4 regions of the Alteromonas sp. McT4-15 genome follow, and region 1 is predicted to be linked to each of the others. Evidence: predicted binding sites of a transcription regulator. Region 1 holds the regulator's gene; each other region holds the start of a gene.
The links. Region 1 encodes sigma-54, which starts transcription at its own class of promoters, with help from an activator protein. Its sites were predicted from a motif close to GTTGGCACGNNNNTNGNNT; they were not measured.
Positions count from the first base shown of each region.

Region 1 (3,217 bases):
GGCCAGCGGGTGCAATCTGCGTGTTTCGCTAAAACGCTTAACGAGCACATCATCACTAGCATCAATATACACAATGGTCATCGACCAAGACGAAGGCAGGTAATCAAGTATTTCTACTAAATCGTCTGGATTTTTAGGCAGGTTACGTACGTCTATGCTAACGGCGACTTGATCGTATTCATCAACCACTGTGTGCGTTAGCGTAGGGAGCAAGTTAACCGGAATATTGTCAACGCAGTAATACCCTAAGTCTTCAAGAGCGCGCAGTGCAATTGATTTTCCTGAGCCCGAACGACCACTGATAATAATCAGCTTCACTTATATTCTCCCTTTACACTGTTAAGCGCTTAATGCAGTAATGTTGTATAGCAGCGAGTTACGCTAACGCATTTATAATGTCATCGCTTGTGGTAGCACGCCTTATTGCTTTAATAGTGTCTTTATTACTCAGTTTGCCTGCGACTGTGGCTAGTGTTTGTAGATGACCTTCGGTTTGTTCTTCAGGTACTAATAGTGCAAAGAAAATATCGACAGGTTTTTCATCTAGCGCATCAAAATCAATAGCTGGTGTGCTGGTAACAACAATGGCAATAACTCTATCAAGGCCAGCTAAGCGACCATGGGGAAGGGCAATGCCGTTTCCGATACCTGTGCTACCCATTCGTTCTCTCGCCAACAAACTATTCAGTACTGTCGACTGGTCGATATGCGCGTTGTTCTTAGCAGCAATATCGGCAATGATCTCTAAAATACGCTTTTTACTATTACATTGAACCGCACATTCAGTGCGGTCCAGACTTACGATGGCTTGTATATCCATACTTAATTAACTACTAGTGCTTTTTAAGTTTTTCCTTATGCTTGATTACCTGCCGGTCGAGTTTATCAACCATGCTGTCAATCGCCGCATACATGTCGGTATTTTCTGAGGATGCGAATACTTCAGCGCCACTTAAGTGAACTGTCGCTTCTGCTTTTTGGTTTAATTTTTCAACGTTCAGGATGACATGCACATTAGAAATGTGATCAAAGTGACGTTCAAGTTTGCTGAACTTCGTATCGACATAATTACGCAAAGAGTCGGTGATTTCGACATGATGACCAGTAAGGTTGATTTGCATATTTCGTCTTCCTTATATTATTAAGCCCGTTAAATAAGGCTCTTGCGTTGGTTCGACGGCGGGATCGATAACGATTCCCGGTACTTTGCTATTGTCCGCCGGGCAACTTTAATGCCTTGCTCGGCCAACAATGAAGCAATCTTGCTATCACTTAGTGGTTTACTGGGTTTTTCAGCTGCCACTAGTTTTTTGATCAATGCACGAATGGCGGTTGATGAACATTCACCACCTGACTCCGTTGCAACATGGCTAGAGAAGAAATACTTCAACTCGAAGATGCCACGAGGGGTATGCATGTATTTTTGTGTTGTCACACGTGAAATAGTCGATTCGTGCATATCTACCATTTCTGCGACATCATTTAATACCATTGGTTTCATCATTTCTGGGCCATGTTCAAAAAAGCCCATTTGTTGCTGCACAATACAATTTGCTACCTTCATCAGTGTGTCGTTACGCGACTCTAGGCTTTTGATAAACCACTTGGCTTCTTGCATGTGTGAGCGGATAAATTGTGAATCGCTACTGTTCTTCGCACGGCGACTCATTGCGGCATATTGTTGATTGACGCTAAGTTTTGGCAGGCTATCAGGGTTCAGCTCAACCACCCAACGGCCATTCTTTTTGGTAACCGATACATCTGGAATAACGTACTCAGGTTCTTTAGTAACTAAAGCACTACCTGGGCGAGGATTCAAGGTTTGCAGCAAACGCATAGCCTCGCGAAGCTGATCTTCTTTCAATCGGCTCTTGCGCATTAAGGTGCGGTAATCTTTGCTACTCAGCAAATCAGAATAGTCTTCTATTAACTGCTTTGCCTCGGCAAGCCATGGTGTATCATCTGCGAATTGGCGAAGCTGTACCATCAAGCATTCTTGTGGGGTGCGCGATCCAGAACCAATGGGATCGAACATTTGAATGCGCTTTAATACACATTCTACTTCGTCCATTTCAATGAGTTCCTCTTCATCTTCGCCAGAGGCTTCTTGCGCGTTAACCGCCTCTAAAATCTCTTCAAGAGTAACGGTTAGATACCCTGACTCATCGATAGAATCAATGATAGCCATTGCAATGGCACGGTCAGTGTCAGAAAAAGGGGTGAGGCGCATCTGCCACAATAGATGTTCTTGTATGTCCTCAGTCGTTTCACCTTGGAAAATTTGTTCGTCGTCACTGGCAGGTCCTGGTGCCGGCGCAGACGATGCTGAATAATACTCATCCCATGTGCTATCGATTGGCAATTCGTCTGGAAGATCATTTTTTTCTAGTGCGTCGCCAGCTTCCAAAGTATCACTTGATGCAGTGGCAGAAGCTTCTACCCCACTGTCATCATTATCGATGTTATTTTTTTCAAGCTGAGGCTCGTCGTGGCCTTCTTCAACTTCTAATAGCGGGTTTGAATCCAACGCTTCTTGAATTTCTTGTTGAAGATCGAGCGTAGAAAGCTGCAACAGTTTAATGGCCTGCTGCAACTGAGGTGTCATGGTGAGTTGTTGGCTAAATTTTAGCTGTAAAGATGGTTTCATCTACGTCTTATTTAAATGCTCTAAATTGAATATACCTGAGCGAGATTGAAAAATGACAATCCGGTTACACTAACTATAGCCTGAATTGTTCGCCTAGGTATACATCCCTTACTTTTTGATTACTTAAAACCTGTTCCGCAGTTCCTTGCGCAATAAGCTCGCCATGACTCACAATGTACGCTTTTTCACAAACATCCAATGTTTCTCGTACGTTGTGGTCAGTGATAAGGATACCGATACCCCTATCTCGAAGATGTTGAATAATCTTCTTTATATCATTTACTGATATTGGATCAACACCAGCAAAGGGTTCATCCAATAAAATAAATTGTGGTTTAGCTGCAAGGGCGCGCGCAATTTCCACTCGGCGGCGTTCTCCCCCTGACAAACTCATCCCCGTACTATTACGTATATGGTTAATATTAAATTCATCAAGTAGCGCATCGGCTTCTTCCTCTTGCTGCTGTGAATTTAAATCTTTACGGGTTTGTAAAATTGCCATGATATTTTCATGCACAGTGAGCTTTCTAAATATAGATGCTTCCTGCGGGAGGTAGCCAATTCCGCGGC
Region 1 is NZ_JAJALG010000007.1:65,545-68,761, forward strand. Features, by position in the region: gene rapZ (RNase adapter RapZ) at 1-318, opposite strand, end outside; gene ptsN (PTS IIA-like nitrogen regulatory protein PtsN) at 377-820, opposite strand; gene hpf (ribosome hibernation promoting factor) at 834-1,121, opposite strand; gene LHL20_RS07675 (RNA polymerase factor sigma-54) at 1,151-2,647, opposite strand; gene lptB (LPS export ABC transporter ATP-binding protein) at 2,721-3,217, opposite strand, start outside.

Region 2 (3,217 bases), on a different contig from region 1:
TCGCGCTGAACAGTTTATGTGTGAGCTATTAAATATTTGTCCTTAGAAAAGACAAGTCGCGGTAGAAATTGTTCGCGGAAAATGACAGGTTTGCGAGCAAGCTAAATGAAAAACTAGGCGAGAAGAGCAGAGCAAATGGCAGATTCAAGCGAAAAAACAGAAGACCCCACGGGGAAAAAACTCGATGATGCCCGGAAAAAAGGGCAGATTGCGCGATCCCGTGAACTGTCAACCACCTTAGTATTAGTGGTGAGTGCTTTCATGTTCCTGTTTCTCGGAGGATGGATTGCCGAGTCGGTCTTTAAACTTACACAGCGCATGTTTATTCTTTCTCGTGATGAAACCTACGACATTACCCACATGTTTGGCGCATGGGGTGAAGCCTTTTCTACCATTAGTGCGCCTGTCTTACTGTATATGGTCGTTGCCATGATAGCGGGTATTTACGGCTCAATAGCCCTAGGTGGTTACAACTTTACGTGGGAAGGAGCGAAGCCCAAAGGGTCAAAAATGAGCCCAATTCAAGGGTTCAAGCGCATGTTTGGCATGAACGGCTTAGTTGAATTAATCAAGTCTATCGCCAAAGTAGTGCTTATTATTGGCATGGCCATTGGGGCGCTATTGTACTTTCAAGATGAAGCACTCCACCTCGATATGGAATCGTATCCCGGCAACATCTTCCACGCTCTTGATATGCTTAAGTGGGCATTTCTTATTCTAGCTTGCGGTATGATCCCCATTGCCATAATTGATGTGCCATATCAGATGTATAAGCACAACAAAGAAATGAAAATGACCAAGCAAGAGGTTAAAGACGAGCGCAAAAATGCCGAGGGCGACCCTATGGTTAAAGGCCGTATTCGTCGTTTGCAGTATCAAGCTGCCACAAAACGCATGATGCAGGAAGTCCCAAAAGCCGACGTGGTAGTCACTAACCCAACGCACTTCTCGGTTGCTATAAAATATGATGAAAGCGGCAACCGCGCCCCTGTTGTTGTGGCGAAAGGGGCTGATGAACTTGCCATGCATATAAGAAAAATTGCTACCGCAAACGATGTCCCACTTATTCCATCGCCTATGCTTGCTCGTGCTATCTTTTACTCTACCGAAGTCGATGAAGAAGTACCTAATGCGCTGTTTATGGCAGTGGCCCAAGTGCTTGCCCATGTTTATCAGCTTAAAGCGCACCGCGCTGGTAAGGGGAAACGACCCAGACCTCTTAAACGGGATTTGCCTATACCACCTGAATACAGACGGTAATTTCTAGGGGGGATTTCCGTCGTTTTATTTATCCAACGCGACTGTGGTAGCTATTCATCAAAGCTGGCACGTTAGTTGAAATGTCCCTTTCAGAATAGTGAAAAGCGTCAATTTTCTGATAGTGAGACAGTAAGCGATGCAGTTATCCGGTTATCTTCAGCGTTTCGACAAAAATCAGCTGCAAAATTTTACCAGTGGTTTAGGTGCGCCAATCGTACTTTTGGCAATTATGGGCATGGTAATTCTACCTATGCCGCCGTTCTTGCTGGACGTGCTCTTCAGTTTTAATATTGCACTTTCCCTTGTCATCATATTGGTCGCGGTGCTTACACAGCGTCCTGTCGACTTTGGTATTTTCCCTTTAGTACTCCTTATTGCGACCGTTTTGCGACTGGCGCTTAACGTGGCATCTACCCGTGTAGTACTCCTATACGGACACGAAGGCGGCGACGCTGCCGGTAAGGTAATTGAAGCATTTGGCGCGGTGGTTATTGGCGGTAACTATGCGGTGGGTATCGTGGTGTTTGCTATCTTGCTCATTATCAACTTTAAAGTGGTAACCGCAGGTGCAGGTCGTATTTCAGAAGTAAGTGCTCGCTTTACTCTTGATGCTATGCCAGGTAAGCAAATGGCAATTGATGCCGACTTGAACGCTGGGTATATCGACCAAGACCAAGCGCGTCAACGTCGTGAAGAAATTACCGCAGAAGCCGACTTTTACGGTTCGATGGACGGTGCGTCAAAATTTGTAAAAGGCGATGCGGTAGCGGGCCTTTTCATTATGCTCATCAATATAGTTGGTGGGTTATTCATTGGTATGATTCAGCATGATCTTACATTTGGAAACGCCATTGAAATTTACACTATCCTGACTATCGGTGACGGTCTTGTCGCGCAAATTCCATCGCTACTTTTGTCAGTCGCAACCGCGATTATCGTTACTCGTGAAAACGAAACTCAGGAGATGGGCAAAGAGATACGTGGTCAACTTGGTAATAATCAAGCCTTGTATATTGCCGCTGGTGTACTTTTTGTTATGGGTATTATTCCTGGCATGCCCCACGTTGCGTTTCTTGGTTTCTCTTTTTTGATTGCAGGCTTTGCTTATTGGCAATCACAACAAGAGAAGAAAAAAGCTGCCGAGCCTAAAGTCCCTGACGTGGTTAAGGATGAAACCGTTGCGCCAGAAGTCAAAGAGCTGGGTTGGGATGATGTACAGCAAGTCGATACCATTGGGTTAGAAGTTGGCTATCGCCTTATCCCGCTTGTCGATAAGTCACAAGGTGGCGAGTTATTAACACGCATTAAAGGCGTGCGTAAGAAATTGTCGCAAGAACTTGGGTTTCTTATTCCTCCTGTACATATTCGCGATAACCTCGATTTAGAACCAAATACTTATACCATTGCCATGCTCGGCGTGACCATTGGCGACTCACTCATCAGTCACGACGAAGAGCTTGCGATTAATCCAGGGCAGGTATTCGGCAAGCTTGAAGGACGCGCAACGAAAGATCCCGCTTTTGGGCTCGATGCTGTATGGATAAAACCGAATAAGCGCGAACATGCTCAAACACTCGGTTATACCGTGGTCGATGCCGCAACGGTTGTGGCAACCCATTTAAGCCAGCTTCTTACTAATAATGCGTATCAACTATTAGGTCATGAAGAAGCTCAGCAACTTCTTGATATGTTGGCAAAACAGCATCCTAAACTGGTTGAAGGACTGGTGCCGGATATTTTACCGCTTAGTACCGTAGTTAAAGTATTGCAAACGTTGTTATTCGAAGGCGTACCAATTCGTGATATGCGCACTATTGTTCAAACCCTAAGTGAGTATGGTACGCGTAGCCAAGACCCTGATGTACTCGTGTCTGCGGTGCGTATTTCGTTGAAACGACTGATTGTTCAAGAGATTACACAAGGCGCCAAAGAGATACCTGTCATAACCTTGGCGCCA
Region 2 is NZ_JAJALG010000003.1:56,486-59,702, reverse strand. Features, by position in the region: gene fliR (flagellar biosynthetic protein FliR) at 1-46, shown strand, start outside; gene flhB (flagellar biosynthesis protein FlhB) at 136-1,260, shown strand; gene flhA (flagellar biosynthesis protein FlhA) at 1,397-3,217, shown strand, end outside.
Region 2: a site for sigma-54 is predicted at 1,323-1,341, ahead of flhA (flagellar biosynthesis protein FlhA). Genes of this name have one in related genera too.

Region 3 (3,217 bases), on a different contig from region 1:
CAGGCGCGTCACTTGCTTGTGGCTGAGAGGTTTGACAAAACGCAGTAACGTTTTGCAGTGAAGCAAGTAACACTAGAACTGAAATGGCTGTAGACGTAATCTTCACGAGCACCGACCCTGATAAGCTTGATATCGTTATAGTAGTTAAACAATAGTCATAAAAAAAGCCCGCAATGCGGGCTTTAGTATGATTCTAAATACTGCGTGAATTAAACGCTGTAGTACATGTCGAACTCAACAGGGTGAGTTGTCATGTTAAGTTTGGTAACTTCTTCAGACTTAAGGTCGATGTATGCATCAATCATGTCGTCAGTCATAACGCCGCCAGCTTTAAGGAAGTCACGGTCATTATCAAGGGCTTCAAGCGCCATTTCTAGTGAGCTTGCAACAGTTGGGATTTCTGCTGCTTCTTCTGCTGGTAGGTCATACAAGTCCTTATCCATCGCATCGCCAGGGTGGATCTTGTTCTTAATACCGTCAATACCTGCCATAAGCATAGCAGTGAATGCTAGGTATGGGTTAGCTGTTGGGTCAGGGAAACGTACTTCGATACGACGCGCTTTATCGCTTGTTACGTGCGGAATACGAATAGATGCAGAACGGTTACGTGCAGAGTATGCAAGCATTACCGGTGCTTCGAATCCTGGAACTAGACGCTTGTATGAGTTGGTAGAAGCGTTCGCAAACGCGTTAATTGCACGCGCGTGCTTGATGATACCACCGATGTAGTAAAGTGCTTCTTCAGAAAGGCCTGCGTACTTGTCGCCCGCGAAGATGTTTACGCCATCTTTTGAGATAGACTGGTGGCAGTGCATACCTGAACCGTTATCACCAACTAGAGGCTTAGGCATAAATGTAGCCGTTTGGCCGTATGCGTGCGCAACGTTGTGAACAACGTACTTGTAAACTTGGATTTCGTCAGCTTTCTTAACTAGCGTGTTGAATTGGCAAGCAATTTCGTTTTGGCCAGCAGTTGCTACTTCATGGTGGTGCGCTTCAATTACAAGGCCCATCTCTTCCATAACAAGACACATAGCCGCACGGATGTCGTGTGCAGAGTCTACTGGTGGTACTGGGAAGTAACCGCCTTTAACGCCAGGGCGGTGTGCCATGTTGCCGCCTTCAAACTCTTCACCAGAGTTCCATTTTGCTTCTGAAGAGTCGATCTTGTAGAAAGAACCCGCCATGTCTGTGTGGAAGCGAACGTCGTCGAAAAGGAAAAACTCTGGCTCTGGGCCGAAGAAACATGTGTCACCGATGCCAGTTGATTTTAAGAATTCTTCTGCACGACGAGCAACTGAGCGTGGGTCACGCTCATAACCTTCCATTGTAGAAGGCTCAACGATGTCACAACGAATGTTTACTTGTGTTTCTTCAGCAAAAGGATCTACTACGCAGCTTGTTGCGTCTGGAAGAAGAACCATGTCTGATTCGTTGATGCCTTTCCAGCCAGCAATTGAAGAACCATCGAACATTTTACCTTCTTCGAAAAACTCTTCATCAACAACGCTCGCAGGAATAGATACGTGTTGTTCCTTACCTTTGGTATCGGTAAAACGTAAATCTACAAACTTCGCTTCACTTTCTTTAATCAGCTCTAATGCCTTTTCTACTGACATCGTGTCCTCCAGGTTTAATGTAAAAATGCGGAATGATCAGCTTCACCCCAACAGTGGAAAAAGTGAAAGCGATTATCATGCCATCTATATGTATGCCGTATTTTGTGGCATCGCACGAATAGCATCACTTTCGAATTGAAATATTTGCACTATGTTGGTGCAGTGTTGCACGGTTATGGTTCATGTTGCATGTTGCCGCCGTGATTTAGACTAGATTACTTTATGAACGCTTACCACCCAAAATGCTAAAATGGATGGGTAAAGCAGGAAATCTTTAGTTGAGTTAAGGTTTCGCATCTATTTTTAAAAAAAGATGCGCAAACGTCGTGGTTTTTCTGTACAATCCGCGCAAATTTTTCTATCTGCATTTTTTTGCAACAAATCTACTGCATACTTTTTCGTTTCGAAATAAGTCGGCATCGATTTACACAGGCTCTATATAAGCATGAATACCACTGATATTAGTAAATTGCGTAACATCGCAATCATCGCCCACGTTGACCACGGTAAAACAACCCTGGTAGACAAACTGTTACAGCAGTCTGGCACCCTTGAATCTCGAGGCGAGCAAGAAGAGCGCGTAATGGACTCGAACGACATCGAGAAAGAGCGTGGCATTACCATCCTTGCGAAGAACACCGCGATTAACTGGAATGACTACCGTATTAACATCGTAGATACTCCAGGGCACGCCGACTTCGGTGGTGAAGTAGAGCGCGTTATGTCAATGGCCGACTCTGTACTTCTACTTGTAGATGCGCAAGAAGGTCCAATGCCACAAACGCGTTTCGTTACGCAAAAGGCATTTGCTCAAGGTCTTAAGCCTATTGTTGTTATCAACAAAATCGACAAGCCTGGTGCACGCCCTGATTGGGTAATGGACCAAGTATTCGACCTATTTGATAACTTAGGTGCAACAGATGAGCAGCTAGATTTCCAAGTTGTTTACGCTTCTGCACTTAACGGTTGGGCGTCATTGGATGCCGACACCAAAGAAGACGATATGACGGCGCTGTTCCAAACTATTGTTGACCAAGTATCTCCACCAGATGCTGATATCGACGGCGCGTTCCAGATGCAAATCTCTCAGCTTGACTACAACTCATATGTGGGTGTAATCGGTGTAGGTCGTGTTAAACGTGGTTCTGTTAAGCCTAACCAGCAAGTGACGGTTGTTACTGCTGACGGACAAAAGCGCAATGGTAAAGTTGGCCTTGTGTATGGCTATCTTGGTCTTGCTCGTCACGAAGTTGAATCTGCACACGCGGGTGACATTATCGCGATTACAGGTCTTGGCGAACTGAAAATTTCAGACACTATCTGTGACGTAAATACTGTTGAAGCACTTCCTCCGCTAACGGTTGATGAGCCGACGGTAACGATGACGTTCCAAGTAAACACTTCACCGTTTGCAGGTAAAGAAGGTAAGTACGTAACGTCGCGTAACATTCTAGAGCGTTTGAAAGACGAACTAGTACATAACGTTGCATTGCGCGTAGAAGAAACACAAGATCCAGATAAATTCCGCGTTTCTGGCCGTGGTGAACTTCACCTAGGTATTCTTATCGAGAACATGCGTCGTGAAGGTTACGAGCTAG
Region 3 is NZ_JAJALG010000002.1:310,428-313,644, reverse strand. Features, by position in the region: gene LHL20_RS03215 (DUF4124 domain-containing protein) at 1-106, opposite strand, end outside; gene glnA (glutamate--ammonia ligase) at 210-1,619, opposite strand; gene typA (translational GTPase TypA) at 2,065-3,217, shown strand, end outside.
Region 3: a site for sigma-54 is predicted at 1,686-1,704, ahead of glnA (glutamate--ammonia ligase). Genes of this name have one in related genera too.

Region 4 (3,217 bases), on a different contig from region 1:
CTAACGTTGTGGGTTTGTCAGTAGTAATGAAGTCTGTCGCAAGTGTTTTTAGCACGAGCTGGTGGCGACCAGAGGTTTCATTTTCCTTATTACCTAGCGCTGATGTCGCCAGATAAACGTGGCTGCGAGCCGATGTATAAAGCTGCCTTTTTACTATAAGCCCGTCAACGCTATCGCCAATAGTGAGGTGTAAGGCTTGGTCACTTTGAGGCGCGAATAAAGTGTCCGGCGTAGATACAAAATTGGGAGTGACGGTAATTACCAATAACGTTGCATTGTCATCACTACCACTATCAAGCGCGCGATTTACATGTTGCTTGGCGAATTCGTCGGGCAATGATTGAAAGGTTTGCGCCTCTCTTAACGCATCTGAAATACTTGTAAATTCAAAGACACCATCACTACTTAGTGCAATGCTACTGCGTTCCGATAACGTCAACTTACTATAGTCAATCGCAATCTGCGAAGAAATGCCCAGCGCGTTTGCTAGATAACTATGGTCAGGCGACTCTGTACTAGGCTGTCGATGCCCTCGAGTAAGGGTTTTGCAGACTAACGATGTAGCGATTTGCACTTCACAATCACCAACGTGAAAAATGTGAAGCGTATTGTCAACAATGACTACAGCAGAAAAAGTGCACACATAACCTTTTTCCGGGGTGTAACAAAACGCACTTTGTTGGTTTCTCGCCCAGAGCAATGCGTTTATTTCGATAATGAGTGCTTTTGCTGTTTGTTCAATGTCCCAAACTTCAGGGGCAAGATTGAACATTTTGGTGAAATGTGAAGTGGCGAAGTCACTGGCAACTTGACTCACTGTACTACTGCTTATGCCATCGGCAATGAGAAAAAAACTGGCTCGCTCATGACGAAAATTAGATGAACGGCTATGCGGTTTTGCTATGCAGTAACTGAATGCATCTTGATTAACGCGCTTTATTCCTTTGGTAGAATATGCGCTTAGCTCAATGTGCGTCGATGCTCTTGAATGACTAGGTTGATTCAGTGGTGCATTCATATCGCTAAGCTCTCACAGTAAAACAATAACCCCAATTGCTTTAAGCTGCGCGACTTCTGTTGAATTAAATCATTCATAAAAGCCGCGCATGCGCATTGTTAAATGGGCAGTGTTTCAGATGCAGCTGCGCTATTTACAGGAATTTTGCGTTTGGGCAACGTTTTTACGTGAGTGGTATACAGTGTTAGACCCGTGAAGGCTAAACCACCTACTAGGTTACCTAGCGCCGTTGGGATTTCGTTCCAGATGAAATAATCCATAATAGAGAAATCACCACCCATAATGAGGCCAAAGGGGAATAAGAACATATTAACCACTGAGTGTTCGAACCCCATGAAAAAGAACAGCATGATTGGCATCCACATTGCCAACACTTTGCCACTTACATGGGTTGAAATCATCGCGCCGACCACGCCAAGAGACACCATCCAATTACACAGCATGCCGCGGATGAAAATGGTGATCCAACCTGCGGCGCCGTGTTCTGCGTAACCGAGAGTTCTCGCTTCTCCAATGCTCGCTACCTTTGTTGCAATGGCACCTCCATCAACGTTGTATCCCATAGTAAAGATAAACGACATCATAAAGGCTACGGTAAGCGCACCACCAAAATTACCTAAAAATACTAATCCCCAGTTACGCAAGATCTGCTTTGGCGTAACGCCTGGTCTGTTAGCCAGCCATGCTAAAGGTGTCAGCACAAAAACACCGGTTAACAGGTCAAAACCCATTAGGTATAGCATGCAAAAGCCAACAGGGAAGAGTACGGCGCCTAGCAGGAAAACACCAGTTTGCACTGCGATAGTGACTGCAAAGACCGCCGCCAACGCCAATATAGCACCCGCCATATAGGCACGAATTAATGTGTCACGAGTGGACATATATATTTTAGCTTCGCCGGCATCTACCATCTTGGTAGCAAATTCAGCAGGTAATAGATAAGCCATGGGTTCACCTTTTGTTTAAGTAATTAAATTAAGAGGCCAAAGGGTTTAAATGATCAAAAAAAGGCGTCCGCAATTCTCTTTCGCAAAAGAATTGGGGACGCCTTTGTCCAAATCATTTAAATTGTTATGGCACGTTCGATAGCATCTTAGAGCTTAAAAAGTACCGCGCTATCACTGTGTAACTGTAAATCTAATCCGCTCGATAACGTTATCGCAAGAAGTGTAAAGCGAGAAGAGTGCCAGTCTGAAATGACTTTCCGTATCGCTCTGAATATTCAGCAATATTTCTGTTTTTATGTTACTTCTGAATGCGCAGAAATGAGAAATAGTTTGGTTCAGATGCACCAAAATTGGATAGTGCCGCACTATTTATGTGAGAACTTTATCTATGTGAAAACCTTAGTTGAGTGAGCGCTTTAGTCGTTTATATCCTTGCTTCATTTTAATGCTGGTCATTTTTTCATCGGCCTGCTCTTGATAGCACAGTTGGGTATACAACCTATGTAAGTCATTAATAATACTGTTTGCGGTTGTATTAAGCTGAGCGGCTACTTTTTGTGTGTAGTGGCTTGGACTATCGTTGCCTCGTTTGGTGTTGGTGTGCTTTTCAATTAATGCTAATGACTTAACGTAATAGCGCTGGTATGGCGCAAGTGAGGGCACAAGGGTAACAGGGAAAAAATACACCAGTAAAATGACGCCAATTATGCCAATCAGGCTTAAAAATACTATGGTCATTTTCTTTGTACTAAGCTCCCCGAGCAGCCTTTCTAACATATCGCTTTGTGAAGTGGCATCAAAGCCCAAAATCCATTTGCTCCACGTGTAGTCTAACTGCCGCAACCACCCTTGGATCTGGGAAAATAATTCAGCCTGCCCCAAATTACCTAGCAGCCCTTTCTCACGCTGCTCACCAAAATCGAGTAAAGCTTGTTCTAGTCCATAAGCTAAACGAGACGGTGCCACCATACTGGTAGGATCGAAGCGAACCCATTGTTCACCCACCAAAGCTTCAACCCACGCATGGGCGTCATATTGGCGAATTTGGAGTACGTTGTCATTAAGTGCCTCGCCGCCGTGGTAACCTGTAACCATGCGTGCTGGAATGCCGGCTGCGCGGAGGGCGTAGGTCATTGCACCTGCATAGTGAGCGCAAAAACCCGATTTTTCGTCAAACAAAAAAGTGTCAATGGGGTCATCTGGCATAGCATTAGGTTCAAGGGTGTAACGAAACGATTGGTTGGCGAAGTGC
Region 4 is NZ_JAJALG010000009.1:26,652-29,868, forward strand. Features, by position in the region: gene LHL20_RS09015 (bifunctional protein-serine/threonine kinase/phosphatase) at 1-1,018, opposite strand, end outside; gene LHL20_RS09020 (formate/nitrite transporter family protein) at 1,117-1,965, opposite strand; gene LHL20_RS09025 (transglutaminase family protein) at 2,365-3,217, opposite strand, start outside.
Region 4: a site for sigma-54 is predicted at 2,191-2,209, ahead of LHL20_RS09020 (formate/nitrite transporter family protein). Genes of this name have one in related genera too.